Regions from separate parts of the Clostridium lapidicellarium genome, predicted to be linked through region 2. Evidence: riboswitches for the same ligand, from Rfam matches in the RefSeq annotation. Region 2 holds a riboswitch; each other region holds the start of a gene.
What was found. A riboswitch is a leader RNA that binds a small molecule or an ion and turns the genes downstream of it on or off. The one in region 2 is predicted to bind thiamine pyrophosphate.
Positions count from the first base shown of each region.

Region 1: it holds a riboswitch for thiamine pyrophosphate, as region 2 does, so the genes downstream of both, thiC (phosphomethylpyrimidine synthase ThiC) here and thiT (energy-coupled thiamine transporter ThiT) in region 2, are expected to answer to the same signal.
Region 3: it holds a riboswitch for thiamine pyrophosphate, as region 2 does, so the genes downstream of both, thiD (bifunctional hydroxymethylpyrimidine kinase/phosphomethylpyrimidine kinase) here and thiT (energy-coupled thiamine transporter ThiT) in region 2, are expected to answer to the same signal.
Region 4: it holds a riboswitch for thiamine pyrophosphate, as region 2 does, so the genes downstream of both, tenA (thiaminase II) here and thiT (energy-coupled thiamine transporter ThiT) in region 2, are expected to answer to the same signal.

Region 1 is NZ_JBGFFE010000029.1:22,404-25,603, reverse strand. Features, by position in the region: gene thiS (sulfur carrier protein ThiS) at 20-253, opposite strand; gene thiC (phosphomethylpyrimidine synthase ThiC) at 243-1,556, opposite strand; TPP riboswitch at 1,642-1,749, opposite strand; TPP riboswitch at 1,801-1,900, opposite strand; gene AB8S09_RS14295 (G1 family glutamic endopeptidase) at 1,969-2,907, opposite strand; gene AB8S09_RS14290 (HAD-IIA family hydrolase) at 3,114-3,200, shown strand, end outside.
Region 2 is NZ_JBGFFE010000018.1:11,790-14,989, forward strand. Features, by position in the region: gene AB8S09_RS11420 (ABC transporter ATP-binding protein) at 1-801, shown strand, start outside; gene AB8S09_RS11425 (GNAT family N-acetyltransferase) at 1,130-1,612, shown strand; TPP riboswitch at 1,789-1,887, shown strand; gene thiT (energy-coupled thiamine transporter ThiT) at 1,946-2,509, shown strand; gene AB8S09_RS11435 (thiaminase II/PqqC family protein) at 2,667-2,804, shown strand.
Region 3 is NZ_JBGFFE010000010.1:65,573-68,772, forward strand. Features, by position in the region: gene AB8S09_RS08600 (amino acid permease) at 1-1,262, shown strand, start outside; TPP riboswitch at 1,338-1,441, shown strand; gene thiD (bifunctional hydroxymethylpyrimidine kinase/phosphomethylpyrimidine kinase) at 1,508-2,311, shown strand; gene thiM (hydroxyethylthiazole kinase) at 2,356-3,165, shown strand; gene thiE (thiamine phosphate synthase) at 3,156-3,200, shown strand, end outside.
Region 4 is NZ_JBGFFE010000014.1:8,236-11,435, reverse strand. Features, by position in the region: gene AB8S09_RS10090 (ABC transporter permease) at 1-182, opposite strand, end outside; gene AB8S09_RS10085 (ABC transporter ATP-binding protein) at 179-934, opposite strand; gene tenA (thiaminase II) at 944-1,603, opposite strand; TPP riboswitch at 1,738-1,850, opposite strand; gene AB8S09_RS10075 (ABC transporter ATP-binding protein) at 1,926-2,534, opposite strand; gene AB8S09_RS10070 (ABC transporter permease) at 2,549-3,200, opposite strand, start outside.

The sequences.
Region 1 (3,200 bases), on a different contig from region 2:
AATGTAACATATAAAATATTTAACCACCTCCAACATAGCGTATAATTTCCACCTTGGAGCTGCTTGAGAGCTTTTTGGATTTATACTGCTCTTTGTCTACCAGTTCCAAATCCACTTCAACTGCTACTGTTTCCGCATTTATGTTTAATTTATCAAGTAATTGAGATACAGTCATACCTGAAGCAAGATCCATCTTTTCTCCGTTTACAAACATTTTTCCACCTTCTTTCCAAAAGCAGTTTTTAGTCGTCATCCCGAAGTATATTTATGTTTTTACCTTCCATGACTTTGTTCATATTTCTTACGGCACACATTTTACCGCACATGGTGCAGGTTTTTTTATCTTCTGGCATTGAACTTTCCCTATATTTTTTGGCTTTTTCAGGATCTATTGAAACAGCAAATATCTTGTCCCAATCAAGCTTTCTCCTGGCTTGAGCCATTTCATTGTCCCAGTCTCTTGCACCTTTGATTCCATTTGCAATATCTGCGGCATGTGCAGCTATTTTTGCAGCTATGATTCCGTCTTTCATATCTTGAAGGTCGGGAAGCCTCAAGTGTTCAGCAGGGGTTACATAACACAGGAAATCCGCCCCGTGAGCCGCCGCAATGGCACCACCTATGGCACTTGTAATGTGATCGTATCCAGGAGCTATGTCCGTCACTATTGGACCGAGTACATAAAAGGGGGCATCATGACACAGCTTTTTTTCAAGCTCCATGTTGGCTTCTATTTCGTTTAATGCCATATGACCCGGACCTTCTATCATTACCTGTACATTTCTTTTCCAGGCTCTTTTTGCAAGTTCGCTTAAAGTCATTAGCTCCTTTACCTGGCTTGGATCCGTAGAATCTTTTATACATCCGGATCTGCATGCATCTCCCAAACTTATGGTCACATCGTATTTCTCACATATGTCAAGAACTCTGTCAAAGTATTCATAAAAGGGGTTCTCTCTGTTGTTCAAATTCATCCAGGCATAGAGTAAACTTCCCCCTCTCGATACAAAATTCATAAGTCTTGGATTTCTCTTGAATACTTGTGCAGTTTCTCTGTTTATTCCAGCATGGATAGTCATAAAATCAACGCCGTCTTTTGCATGGGTTTCTATTACGTTAAGGAGTTCTTCAGCAGTTATGTCTTTCAATTCTTTGTCATAAAAACCAACTGCATCATAAATCGGGACAGTACCTATCATGGCAGGGGACATGGCTATTAATTTACTCCTGAATTCTCTTGTCTTTCCAAAGCAGCTGAGATCCATGATGGCTTCGGCCTTCATGTCTATTGCTTTTTTTACTTTGTCAAGTTCCAGGTTTACATTGGAGCAGTCTTTTGAAATGCCGAGGTTGACATTTATTTTCGTCTTCAGTCCTTTTCCCACACCTTCTGCACTTAATTTTTTGTGGTTTTTGTTGGCAGGGATGACAACTCTGCCCCTGGACATGCGATACATGAGATCACTCACATCCATCTTTTCTTTCTTGGCTACAGTTTGTATTTCCTTGGTGGCTATACCTTTTTTAGCTGCATCCATTTGAGTTGTATAATTCATTTTTTATCATTCTCCTTTTAATTTAATATATAAAAAATGAGAAGCAAAATGCTTCTCGTAGGGTAATTAAAACTTTACATGTTTTAAGACGGCATAAATTATCCCTACGTTGGCATTATCCAAATCAGGTTATGAGGGTAAAAGATAACATCTTATTCTCAGCCCATTGATACAGGCTCCCCTATAACATAATATTTGATTTTTTAAAAAAAGGAGTGTTTGCATGCAAACACTCCCTGAATATACATATTAAGCATTTGATTCCTTACGGTAGTGTTAACTACATCAAGTTCAAAGAGTCAGGTTCAACCTTCTCAACCATATTGGTTCCTCCACAAACAATTTTATTTTCTTTTATTGACTTTAATATAACATAAATTACATGTGAAATCAAGATATATGTCACAGAATATTAATAGCCAACTGCTGACGATGGTTGTCTGAAATTAGGATAACCACCTGGGTGTCTAGAAATATGCCTTGGAAAATCAATAGATCTGCGTCTGAAATTTTGAGCGTTATTGTTATAGCTTGAATTGGTAGTTGTGGTAAATGATTCGCCGTCTGTGCCAATTTCAGAAGGATAGATCGCGATGTTTCCACTGCCTGATATCATGGCAACAGGATGGACGTTGTTGCTGGAATTTTTCAAAGAGTTTTCATTGACTTTGGCCGATTGATATTTTACCGTATCGGTATTTGCCAATGGAAGCAGCTGGTTGTACTGGTTAGAAGGATCTTCGCTTATCCATTCTGCCGATGTACCAATTCCCTGTTCATAGGAAGAATCGAGTTCTGTGGATATGGTCTTAGTTTCTACCTTACCATCGGGTTCAGCTGCAGTAAATGTTAAATTCCATGTGGAATCTGAAACTTTGGATATACTTACATTAATGACTGATCCCATGGGAATGCTCAGTATATTTTGAGCAGCATACGGAAGCTTTTCCCAGAAAACTTCTGCAGTAGGTTGTCCATTTTTTATTTCCTCTATAGTTCCAATCTGGAGAAGATCTTCAGAATTTACCCCTCCAAGACCTATCCACTGTGCAGCTGAAGCACTTTGCCTGCTGCTTGAAATTCCAGGTACTGTCCAACTTCCGGAAATACTTGTATAGCTGCTGCCTTTAGACATAGGTACAGATATATATCCTGCCCAATTACCGGATTTTTCAGTATTGGATGGAAGATTCGCGGTATTTACAGCACCGCGCTGCTGGTAGTCCTGAATCGAATGGATTGTAATACCATTGTTGAATTGTTCTTTTGCAATTACAGGACCGGGTACACTTCCCAATATCATAAATAATGCCAGCAGCAGGATCTGCAGCCTTTTTAAAATATTCTTCATTAGATGGTTTTCCCTCCCTTTATATTTATATCAAATTTATTTACTATTTATAGTTTCTCGCTGGCATATTACAAAACCGTGTTAATAATATTGCCATATTGTAAATTTTTTTGAATGAATATGATACTGCGGGATTATGCTATAATAAATTTAATGATGGATATAAGACTCAATGGATGAGAATAAATTTTGAAGGAGGAGTTACCGTGATAGCTGATAAATTTGATGTGTTTTTATTTGATTTGGATGGGGTCATTTACATAGAGGGTAGTCCTCTTCCGGGAGCAGTGGAA
Region 2 (3,200 bases):
ATGGATGAGATTCTTGAGCATGAAATACAGACGGGAGCAAAAAGCCTTACAAATAGAGGTTGTGACATCGTATTTAATCATGTTGCATTTGCCTATAATGGCAGTGAAATTGTACTGAAGGATATATCATTCACTGCCAGACAGGGAGAAGTTACTGCACTGATTGGCCCCTCTGGAGATGGAAAAACCACTGTATCAAGATTGGCTCTACGATTCTGGGATATCAGCAGAGGGAAAATTACTGTGGGTGGTATGGACATTTCAAAAATCGATCCCGAGACTCTCATGTCTCTATATGCTGTTGTTTTTCAGGATGTTACCCTATTTAATAATTCCATCATGGAGAATATCCGCATTGGCCGAAAAGATGCTTCAGATGAAGAAGTTATAGAGGCTGCAAAGCTGGCCCATTGCAATGAGTTTGTAGAGAAACTGCCGCAGAGATGGAATACTCTAATTGGTGAGAATGGTTCTGAACTTTCCGGCGGCGAGCGACAGAGGATATCCATTGCCAGGGCGTTCTTGAAAGATGCACCTATTATACTGCTGGATGAAGCCACAGCTTCTCTGGATGTAGAAAATGAAACTATGATACAGGAATCCTTATCCAGGCTTATTAAAAACAAAACAGTACTTGTCATTGCACACAGAATGAGAGCGGTAGCAGGTGTTGACAAAATTATAGTATTGAAAGATGGCATTGTAGCTGAGCAGGGTGCACCAGGCGAGCTGGCCGGAAGAAATGGAATATACAGGCATATGACCGGGATACAGATGGAGGCTGCTTCATGGAAGTTATAATGGTATATAATTTTGTTTTTTTGTATTTTACCTGCTCATTTGATTTTTGTATGTCATCTATTTCTATAATTGGGTATATGGAAATGATAAAATCCGGAAAAATTTATTTTTATATCTAAAGAACTAAAAAGCTAAAAAGCTTTAATTGCTGTTTTGCCAGTGATTAAGGCTTTTTAATATCTTTAATATATGTAAAAAAAGCTATTCAAAGGTACAGGATATTGTATAAAATGATATAATCTACCTGTAGCACTTAAATGTGTAGTAAAAAATATTTGAACAATATGTAGACAAATAGTAATTGTAATAAATAAAGGGGTTAATAAATATGAATATAAGACTTGCAACCATTGAAGATCTACAAGCCATTACTGCTGTTGAGTCAATATGCTTCCCGGCAGCGGAAGCTGCTTCAGAAAGCGATTTTAAAAAGAGATTAATTGTGTATCCTAATCATTTTTGGCTTTTGGAGGATGATGGAAGACTAGTTGGCTTTGTAAATGGAATGGTGACAAATGAATCAAAATTATGCGATGAGATGTTTGAAGATGCCAGTTTACATGATGAAAATGGTCAGTGGCAGATGATTTTTGGTGTAAATACTATCCCTGAGTATCGCAGACAAGGTTGTGCAGAAAAAATAATCGATAAGATTATTGCCGATGCCAGGACGCAAGGACGTAAGGGGTTAGTGCTTACCTGCAAAGAAAAACTGCTGCACTACTATGCAAAATTTGGTTTTAAAAATGAAGGGATTTCAGAATCAACACATGGCGGAGCAGTTTGGTATGATATGCGTTTGACTTTTTAAGTTGATAAATTTCTAATTTAGTGCCATGTTTTGAGATAACAAAATGCCTATGAATATAATTATTCAAGAAAAAGGAATAGATTGAATTAACTCAGGGGCAAATTGGAGAATATCTGAAAAAGGTGTATTGAAAATAACTTGATTCTTTGATATAATACTTCTAACACAAAAAACAATATGAGCTTTAGGGGTGCTATTTTAGCTGAGATGGATAATCTAAACTCTTTGAACCTGTGAGGTAAACCTCGCGTAGGGAACAATGCTCAATAACCATATTTTCTGTTATGGCTATTGGACATTGTTTTTTGTTGTATTTTTTAGGAGGAAAAAAATATGCGTTCAAAAAGTAAGGTTTTATTCATTGTAGAAGTGGCACTATTTTCAGCACTAGCTTCAATATTAGATTTATTCTCGTTCAAAGCCTGGGGACAAGGTGGCAGTATTTCACTTCAAATGGTACCAATATTTATCATGTCTTTCCGTTGGGGATGGCGGGGTGGATTAAGTACTGGTTTAGTATTTGGTCTATTACAACTGATAACTGGGTATGTAATTAATCCTATTCAAGGACTGCTAGATTATCCTATAGCTTTTACATTAGTTGGACTATCAGCAATCACAGCTAAATCTGTCTATAAATCGGCTAAACAGAAAAATAAATTTAGAATGTTTTCATTCATAACTTTGGGATGTTTCGTTGGAAGTTTTGCTCGGCTCATTATTCATATTATCTCGGCTATGATTTATTTTGGTGCAGGAGCACCAAAAAATCAAGCAGTTTGGGTTTATGCAATAATTTACAATACTTCTTATGTTTTTCCTAGCTTTGTTTTTAGTGTAATCTTAATTTCTATACTAGTTCAAGCACGAGAAGAAATTATTTTTTATAGAGTATAATCAGTTATTTTCCCATCAAAAAGTGCTATTTATATGTTTTATTATCTGTAAGAATTCTCGATTTTAGGTGATGGCATTGCGTATCACTATGATTAAAACTACAAATATTTAAGAAAGAGATGTTTATGGGATTCATAAAAACAACTTTGTCATTGAAATGGCTAATGGAACATTGCCGGAAAACAAAATGAAATGGTATCTTATTGAAGATAGTCTTTTCCTTAAAGAATATGTTAAAGCGTGTTCTGTGGGCATATTTAAGGCAAAAAATATGAGTGATATGAACTTGACATGACTAACAAAAATATGAAAGGTCATTGGATTGGGGTTTTTAGTTCTGTTAATGATGGTACACAGGTTGAATTTACAGAAGAAGTATCAGTAAATAATCCTATAATGAATTTGTTTGCAGGTTTTATCTAAAAAGGCAGCAATTATGTTATATAGAAGATTTAAGAAAAGAATTAGGTGAATAAATTCAAATCTGAAATAGAGGGCATTAAGTAAGAGTTAATTCACTATATTAAATTTATATATATTAATTTATAAATTTAATATATATGGATGCTCTTTGAAAATTGAATAGTGTGGTGTCCTACGATATGAGTATTTTCAATGTTTAGTCGTATGTATTGGATTTCATTGATTTGTATGATATAATTTTTTTTGCTTAGTAAGTCAAATGATTATA
Region 3 (3,200 bases), on a different contig from region 2:
TGGTATACACAATATCAGGACTAGCTATGTTTGTTATAATGAGAGCTCTGGGTGAAATTGCCACCTCTTACCCTGTTTCTGGATCTTTTAGCGCTTATGCCAATGAATTTATAGGACCTCTGGCGGGATATATGACAGGATGGACCTACTGGTTTATGTGGATAGTAACATGTATGGCTGAAATCACAGCTGTAGGTGTATACGTTAAATTCTGGATTCCGACTATGCCGCAGTGGATTCCGGCACTGGCAGCACTCGTAGTAATGACATGTGTAAACCTGATTGCAGTAAAAGCTTATGGTGAATTTGAATTCTGGTTTGCACTTATCAAGGTAGTTACAATCATCGCAATGATAGTAATGGGCCTGCTTATGATTATATTTGGCATTGGCAATGCCGGAAAACCTGTTGGAATTTCAAATCTGTGGACACATGGGGGATTTTTCCCAAAAGGTATATGGGGACCGGTGGTTTCAGTAACAATGGTTATGTTTGCTTATCTCGGCACAGAGCTTATAGGTGTTACAGCAGGTGAGGCAAAAAACCCTGAGAAAACGATACCATCAGCTATCAACAAGGTTTTCTGGAGAATACTGATATTCTATGTAGGAGCACTCTTTGTAATAATGTGTCTTTATCCATGGAACAGTCTTGGCACAAGTGGAAGTCCCTTCGTTTTAGTCTTCAGCAAAATGGGCATATCTGCAGCAGCGGGTATTATAAATTTTGTAGTGCTAACTGCAGCTTTATCTTCCTGTAACAGCGGCATATTTAGTACTGGACGTATGCTGTACAATCTTTCTCTTCAAGGAACGGCACCAAAATCATTTAGCAAATTAGGCAAAACTCACGTTCCAACAACCAGCATCATAGTTTCAGCACTTTTTCTTCTAATCGGAGTTGTTCTTAATTTTCTATTTCCTGGAAAGGTATTCACTTATGTTACAAGTGTAGCGACAATTGGTGCAATTTGGGTTTGGGCTATAATATTAATAGTACAATTGAGGTTTAGAAAAAGGCTTACCCCAGATCAAGTAAAAAATTTGCATTTCCCAATGTTTGGATATCCTTATCTCAACTACATCGTATTGGCATTTTTAGGTTTTGTCGTAGTAATGCTGGCCTTCGGTAAAGATACTATGGTTGCCCTTATCGTAGGACCTATCTGGTTTGCAATTTTACTGGCCTGCTATTATATATTCGGATTAAATAAAAAGAATTTCAAATCTAAAGAATCAGAAGAATCGGATCAAGAAAAATAAAATTTAAAATCAAACTACAATATTTAGTTTGATTTACAAACTCCTATCGTTGTAGTAGAATAAAAATGAAAATAAAATAATTTGTAGGGGTGCTTTTTATTAAGCTGAGAAGAGCTGCTCTCTAACCCTTTGAACCTGATCCAGGTAAAGCTGGCGTAGGGAAGTAATTTCACATAATTTCGCGTTTATTAGGTGTATGCTTTTCTGCATACACCTTTTAAATTATCTGATTAGAGGTGTTCTTAATGAAAAATGTATTGACAATTGCAGGTTCTGACAGTTCAGGCGGGGCAGGAATACAGGCCGATTTGAAAACGATGAGTGCACTTGGCGTATATGGGATGAGTGTAATTACTGCCGTCACGGCTCAAAACACCATAGGTGTGCAGGATGTATTGGATGTAACACCCGAAATTGTAGAGGCACAAATAAGATCCATATTTGATGATATAAGGGTAGACGCGGTAAAAATAGGAATGGTTTCAAACAGTAAAACTATCTTTGTAATAAAAAAGCTTTTGAGAGAATATAAAGCTCAAAATATAGTACTTGATCCGGTAATGATATCAAAAAGCGGATATTCCCTCCTGAAACCCGAAGCCGAGTCAGCTATAAAAAATATGGTAGAGATTTCAGATGTGGTAACTCCAAACATACCGGAGGCAGAAGTTTTAAGCGGATTAAAAATTGAAAACGAAAATGATATGGAAAAAGCAGCTTTTAAAATAAAGGAACTAGGTGCGGGAAATGTTCTCGTAAAAGGAGGCCACAGGTGTAACGATGCCAATGACATACTGCTCTGCAGAAATAAAATATTAACTCTTAAAGGACATAGAGTAAATACAAAAAACACCCACGGAACAGGATGTACCCTGTCTTCTGCCATAGCTTCCTTCCTAGCTAAAGGTTATGACACTGAAAAAGCATTGAATCTATCTAAGCAGTATATAACCAGGGCAATAGAAAATTCATTTTCCATAGGCCACGGTGTTGGTCCTGTAGGACATTTTATAGAAGTTTATAAAAAAGCCGGTATAGATTTCCAATAGACTGTAATTCATAATTATTTTCAAAATTTAAGGGAGGTTAAAATTTGAGTAGTACAAATTTAGACAAAGTAACAAAAATATTATCAGAAGTTAGAAATAAAGTACCACTTGTTCACTGTATTACAAATTATGTCACTATAAACGACTGTGCAAACATTCTCTTGGCTTACGGAGCTTCCCCTGCCATGTGCGAAGCCTATGACGAGGTCTTTGATTTTGTCAAATTATCATCTGCACTGTATATAAATTTGGGAACTCTAAACAAAGAACAGGAACAGGCCATGATCTTGGCCAGCACTTCTGCAAAAATTCACAATGTGCCTGTAATACTGGATCCTGTGGCTTGTGCTGCCTCAGTTAAAAAAATTCAAGTCATAAATAGAATATCACAGGTTGGAAAAATTGACGTCATAAAGGGAAACATAGGAGAAATTAAATCCTTAGCCGGACAATCTGCCAATGTAAGAGGTGTGGATTCAATAGATTCCGGAGAAGGTGCCCTCGAGAGCTGCATAGCATTATCCAAAAAATGCAGCTGTGTAGTTGCCGCCACCGGTAAAAAGGATTTTATATCAGACGGCAGAAAAAGTGCCATAATTGAAAACGGGACAGAAATGTTTACCAAAATCACCGGATCCGGCTGTATGCTGGGTGCCCTCTGCGGGGCCGCCTGCGGAGCTTCTGAAGATAAATTTTCAGCTGTCGTAAGTGCCATACTCTCAATGAACATAGCCGGTGAAGAAGCTGTTAAGGCAGCCAATGCACCTGGAAGTTTCAGAGTCAAACTCATGGACTGCATATATCAGCTGAATGAAGAAAAATTAAAAGAAGGTGCTAAAATAACATGGAAATAAATTATAGCTTATACCTGGTTACAGACAGGAATCTT
Region 4 (3,200 bases), on a different contig from region 2:
AGAGTCACACTAAGGGTTGCGGGCAAATGAACCAAAAATAAGATATCTTTTAATTCCCATATTTTTTTTATTATCACCGTAGGCGAGGGAAGTATATACATCGCATCTATATATCTGGCAATTCCCTCCCATGCTGCAAAAAACAATATGCTTATTATTATGGAGGATCTATATTTTTTCAAAATTTTGCCCCCTTTTTAAGTTCTTCTATAAGTTTTGATTTTACTTTCAGAATATCAGGAGTATCAATCATATCTCTTTTTCTTGGATAACCCAGATTCATCTTTATTTCCTTGAATTTTCTTATGGGGCTTCCATCCGTCACAAATATTCTAGTAGATAAAAAAAGAGCTTCTTCCACATCATGAGTTATAAACAATATGGTTTTATTCAGTTTTGACCACTTATCCAGAAGCCACTCCTGCATTGAAAGCCTCGTTATCGCATCTAATGCACTAAAAGGTTCATCCAAAAGAAGTACCTTAGAACCTGTAAGAAGAGTTCTCGTAAAAGACACCCTCTGGCGCATACCACCTGACAAATCCTTCGGAAATTTATCCTTATACTTTTCCAGGCCAAAATCCTGAAGCATTTTTTCCGCTTCATGCCTGGCCTTTTTTATATCTCCACCCTTGATTTCAAGAGGCAGTGAAGAATTTTGAAGTATAGTTCTCCAGGGTATCAAAAGATCATTCTGGGGCATATACCCTATATAGCCTCCTTTTAAAGTATTTATATTTCTGCCTTCCAGGAATATATCACCTTCAAATGGTTTCTCCAATTTGCAAATAAGCCTGAATATAGTACTCTTGCCGCATCCGCTGGGACCCACTATGCTTATAAATTCACCTTTATTTACCTTGAAACTCAGATTTTTTATTATGAAATCAGGGTCTTCGTCATATTTAAAACTTATATTTTTAAATTCCAGCATAATTACAAATTACATCCCCTTATTGTATGCCATATCCCAAAACATGCTTTCATATTTACTGGTATTTATAAAAATTTTCTCCAGTTCCTTAAATTTATTTTCAGATATATTCACAGTCAGCCTGTCGATTAAATCAATCAACCACTTAGTTTCTCTTTCATAGTCTTTTGAAGAGTACCCCCTTATCCACTGTCCATAAAAATTATTTTCAACAGCTCCTTTTATTTTGCTCAGCTTACTGCCAATTAAGAAATAACTCCACATACAGGCCAGCAGGGAAGCCGTTAAATTAGTCAAATCTCCCAGCTGTGAAACCGACAACATGTAATTCGTGTAGGAAATATTCTCCATACTAGCTTCGGTATTCTCTATATCCTTTCTTGTAATACCAAGTCTTCTCATATAGCTCCTGTGTATATCCATCTCGCCGTTCAATATATTGTCCACCATCTTTGAAAAGCCCTGCATAGTTCTCTCATCCTTGGCTTTGACTATTCCAAGTGCATATATTTTTACATAATCCAGAAGATATATGTAGTCCTGAATCATGTAAAACTTAAATTTATCCACTTTCAAACTTCCATCTGCCATTCCCTTTATAAAGGGATGTCTGTAATAAGAGTCCCATATAGTATTTACACTTTTGTATAATCTTGCAGATGTTTTCATATAACCACCCCATTTACAATTTACAGTTGATAATTAACAATTGACAACTATCAACTGCTAATTGTCAATTGATATTAATATTGTTCGGATAAAAAAGGTACAAACTCTCAAATGTTTGTACCTTTATTTGGCTAACTTAAAATGTAACCTCTTCCTACGCTGGCATTAACCAGATCAGGTACAATTTAGGGTCTAAGAATTAAATTCCTACTCTCAGCCAGTAACACCAGCACCCCCGGGATCATTGTAAAATTATTTGATTTTACACTTCCAAACCAACACTCATAATACTACAACAATTAAAATTAATCAATGCCCCCATTCAATCCAGTGAATAAATTATATCTCCCAGTTTGTTCGCCTCTTCCTTATCATGAGTTACCAATATAACTGTTCTTTTATTTTCCCTGTAGAGCAATAAAAACTTATTTATTATGTCACCCTTTAATCTACTATCCAGCCCTTTAAAAGGTTCATCCATCAAAAGCAAATCACTATCATAGGCAAAAGCTCTGGCAAGCGCAACCCTTCTCTTCATACCTCCGCTTAGCTCCCGGGGAAATTTATCTCTGCAGTCCCACAATTCAACCATATTCAAAAATCTATTTACGGTTGATTGGACCTTATTTTTATTCATATTGGACTTCAATACAAAAGCCACATTTTCATATACATCAAGATGTGAAATAAGCCTGTCTTCCTGAAAAACATAGGATATTTTATTGCTCTGCAAATATACCTCTCCATTATAATCTTTTTCAATTCCACTTATAATGTTTAAAAGAGTAGTTTTTCCACAGCCGGAAGGTCCAAATACAACCGTAATTCTATCCTTTAAAAAGTTGAGACTCAAATCCGTAAATACAGACAATTTGCCATAGGATTTATTCAAATTCCTAATTATAACTTCATATCTATCGTCATCTTTCATAAAAAATATCCTCTCTAGATCGCACAATTTTTGGATAAATAATACTTGAATATCTTTTCAAAAGTGAAACTCAGTATAACAACTACAATAGTCCATGCAAACAACTCGGGAGTTTCAAGGGTTGTCTTAGAATTTAAAATATTCAATCCTATGGAGTAATTAGGTGTACTCAATACCTCTGAGGCCACCGATACTTTCCATCCAATTCCAAGACACATCAATATGCCAGATACAATATAATTTTTTATGCTGGGAAGATATATGTCTTTCAGCAGATACTTCCCTTTGACTTTATATACATTTGCCATCTGAATCAAACCTTTATCCACCGATTTTATTCCCTGAATAACATTTGTGTATACTATGGGAAAACATATTAAAATAGCTGTAAAAATAACCACATGGGATGAAGTAAACCAAATCAAGGCTATAATAATTATTGACATAACGGGAGTTGCCTTCATTGTAATTATAAGAGGATCCAAAATCTCCTCTACAAGTCTATTCAAACCTGCAATTACCCCCAATACAATGCCTATGACTATTGATATCAAAATTCCTAAAATCACCCTCACTATGCTGCTAAATACACTTTTCCAGAAATAAGTTCCCCGTGCAAGAATAAAAAGTGTTTTTATAACTTCAAAAGGCGATGGGAGAATAAGC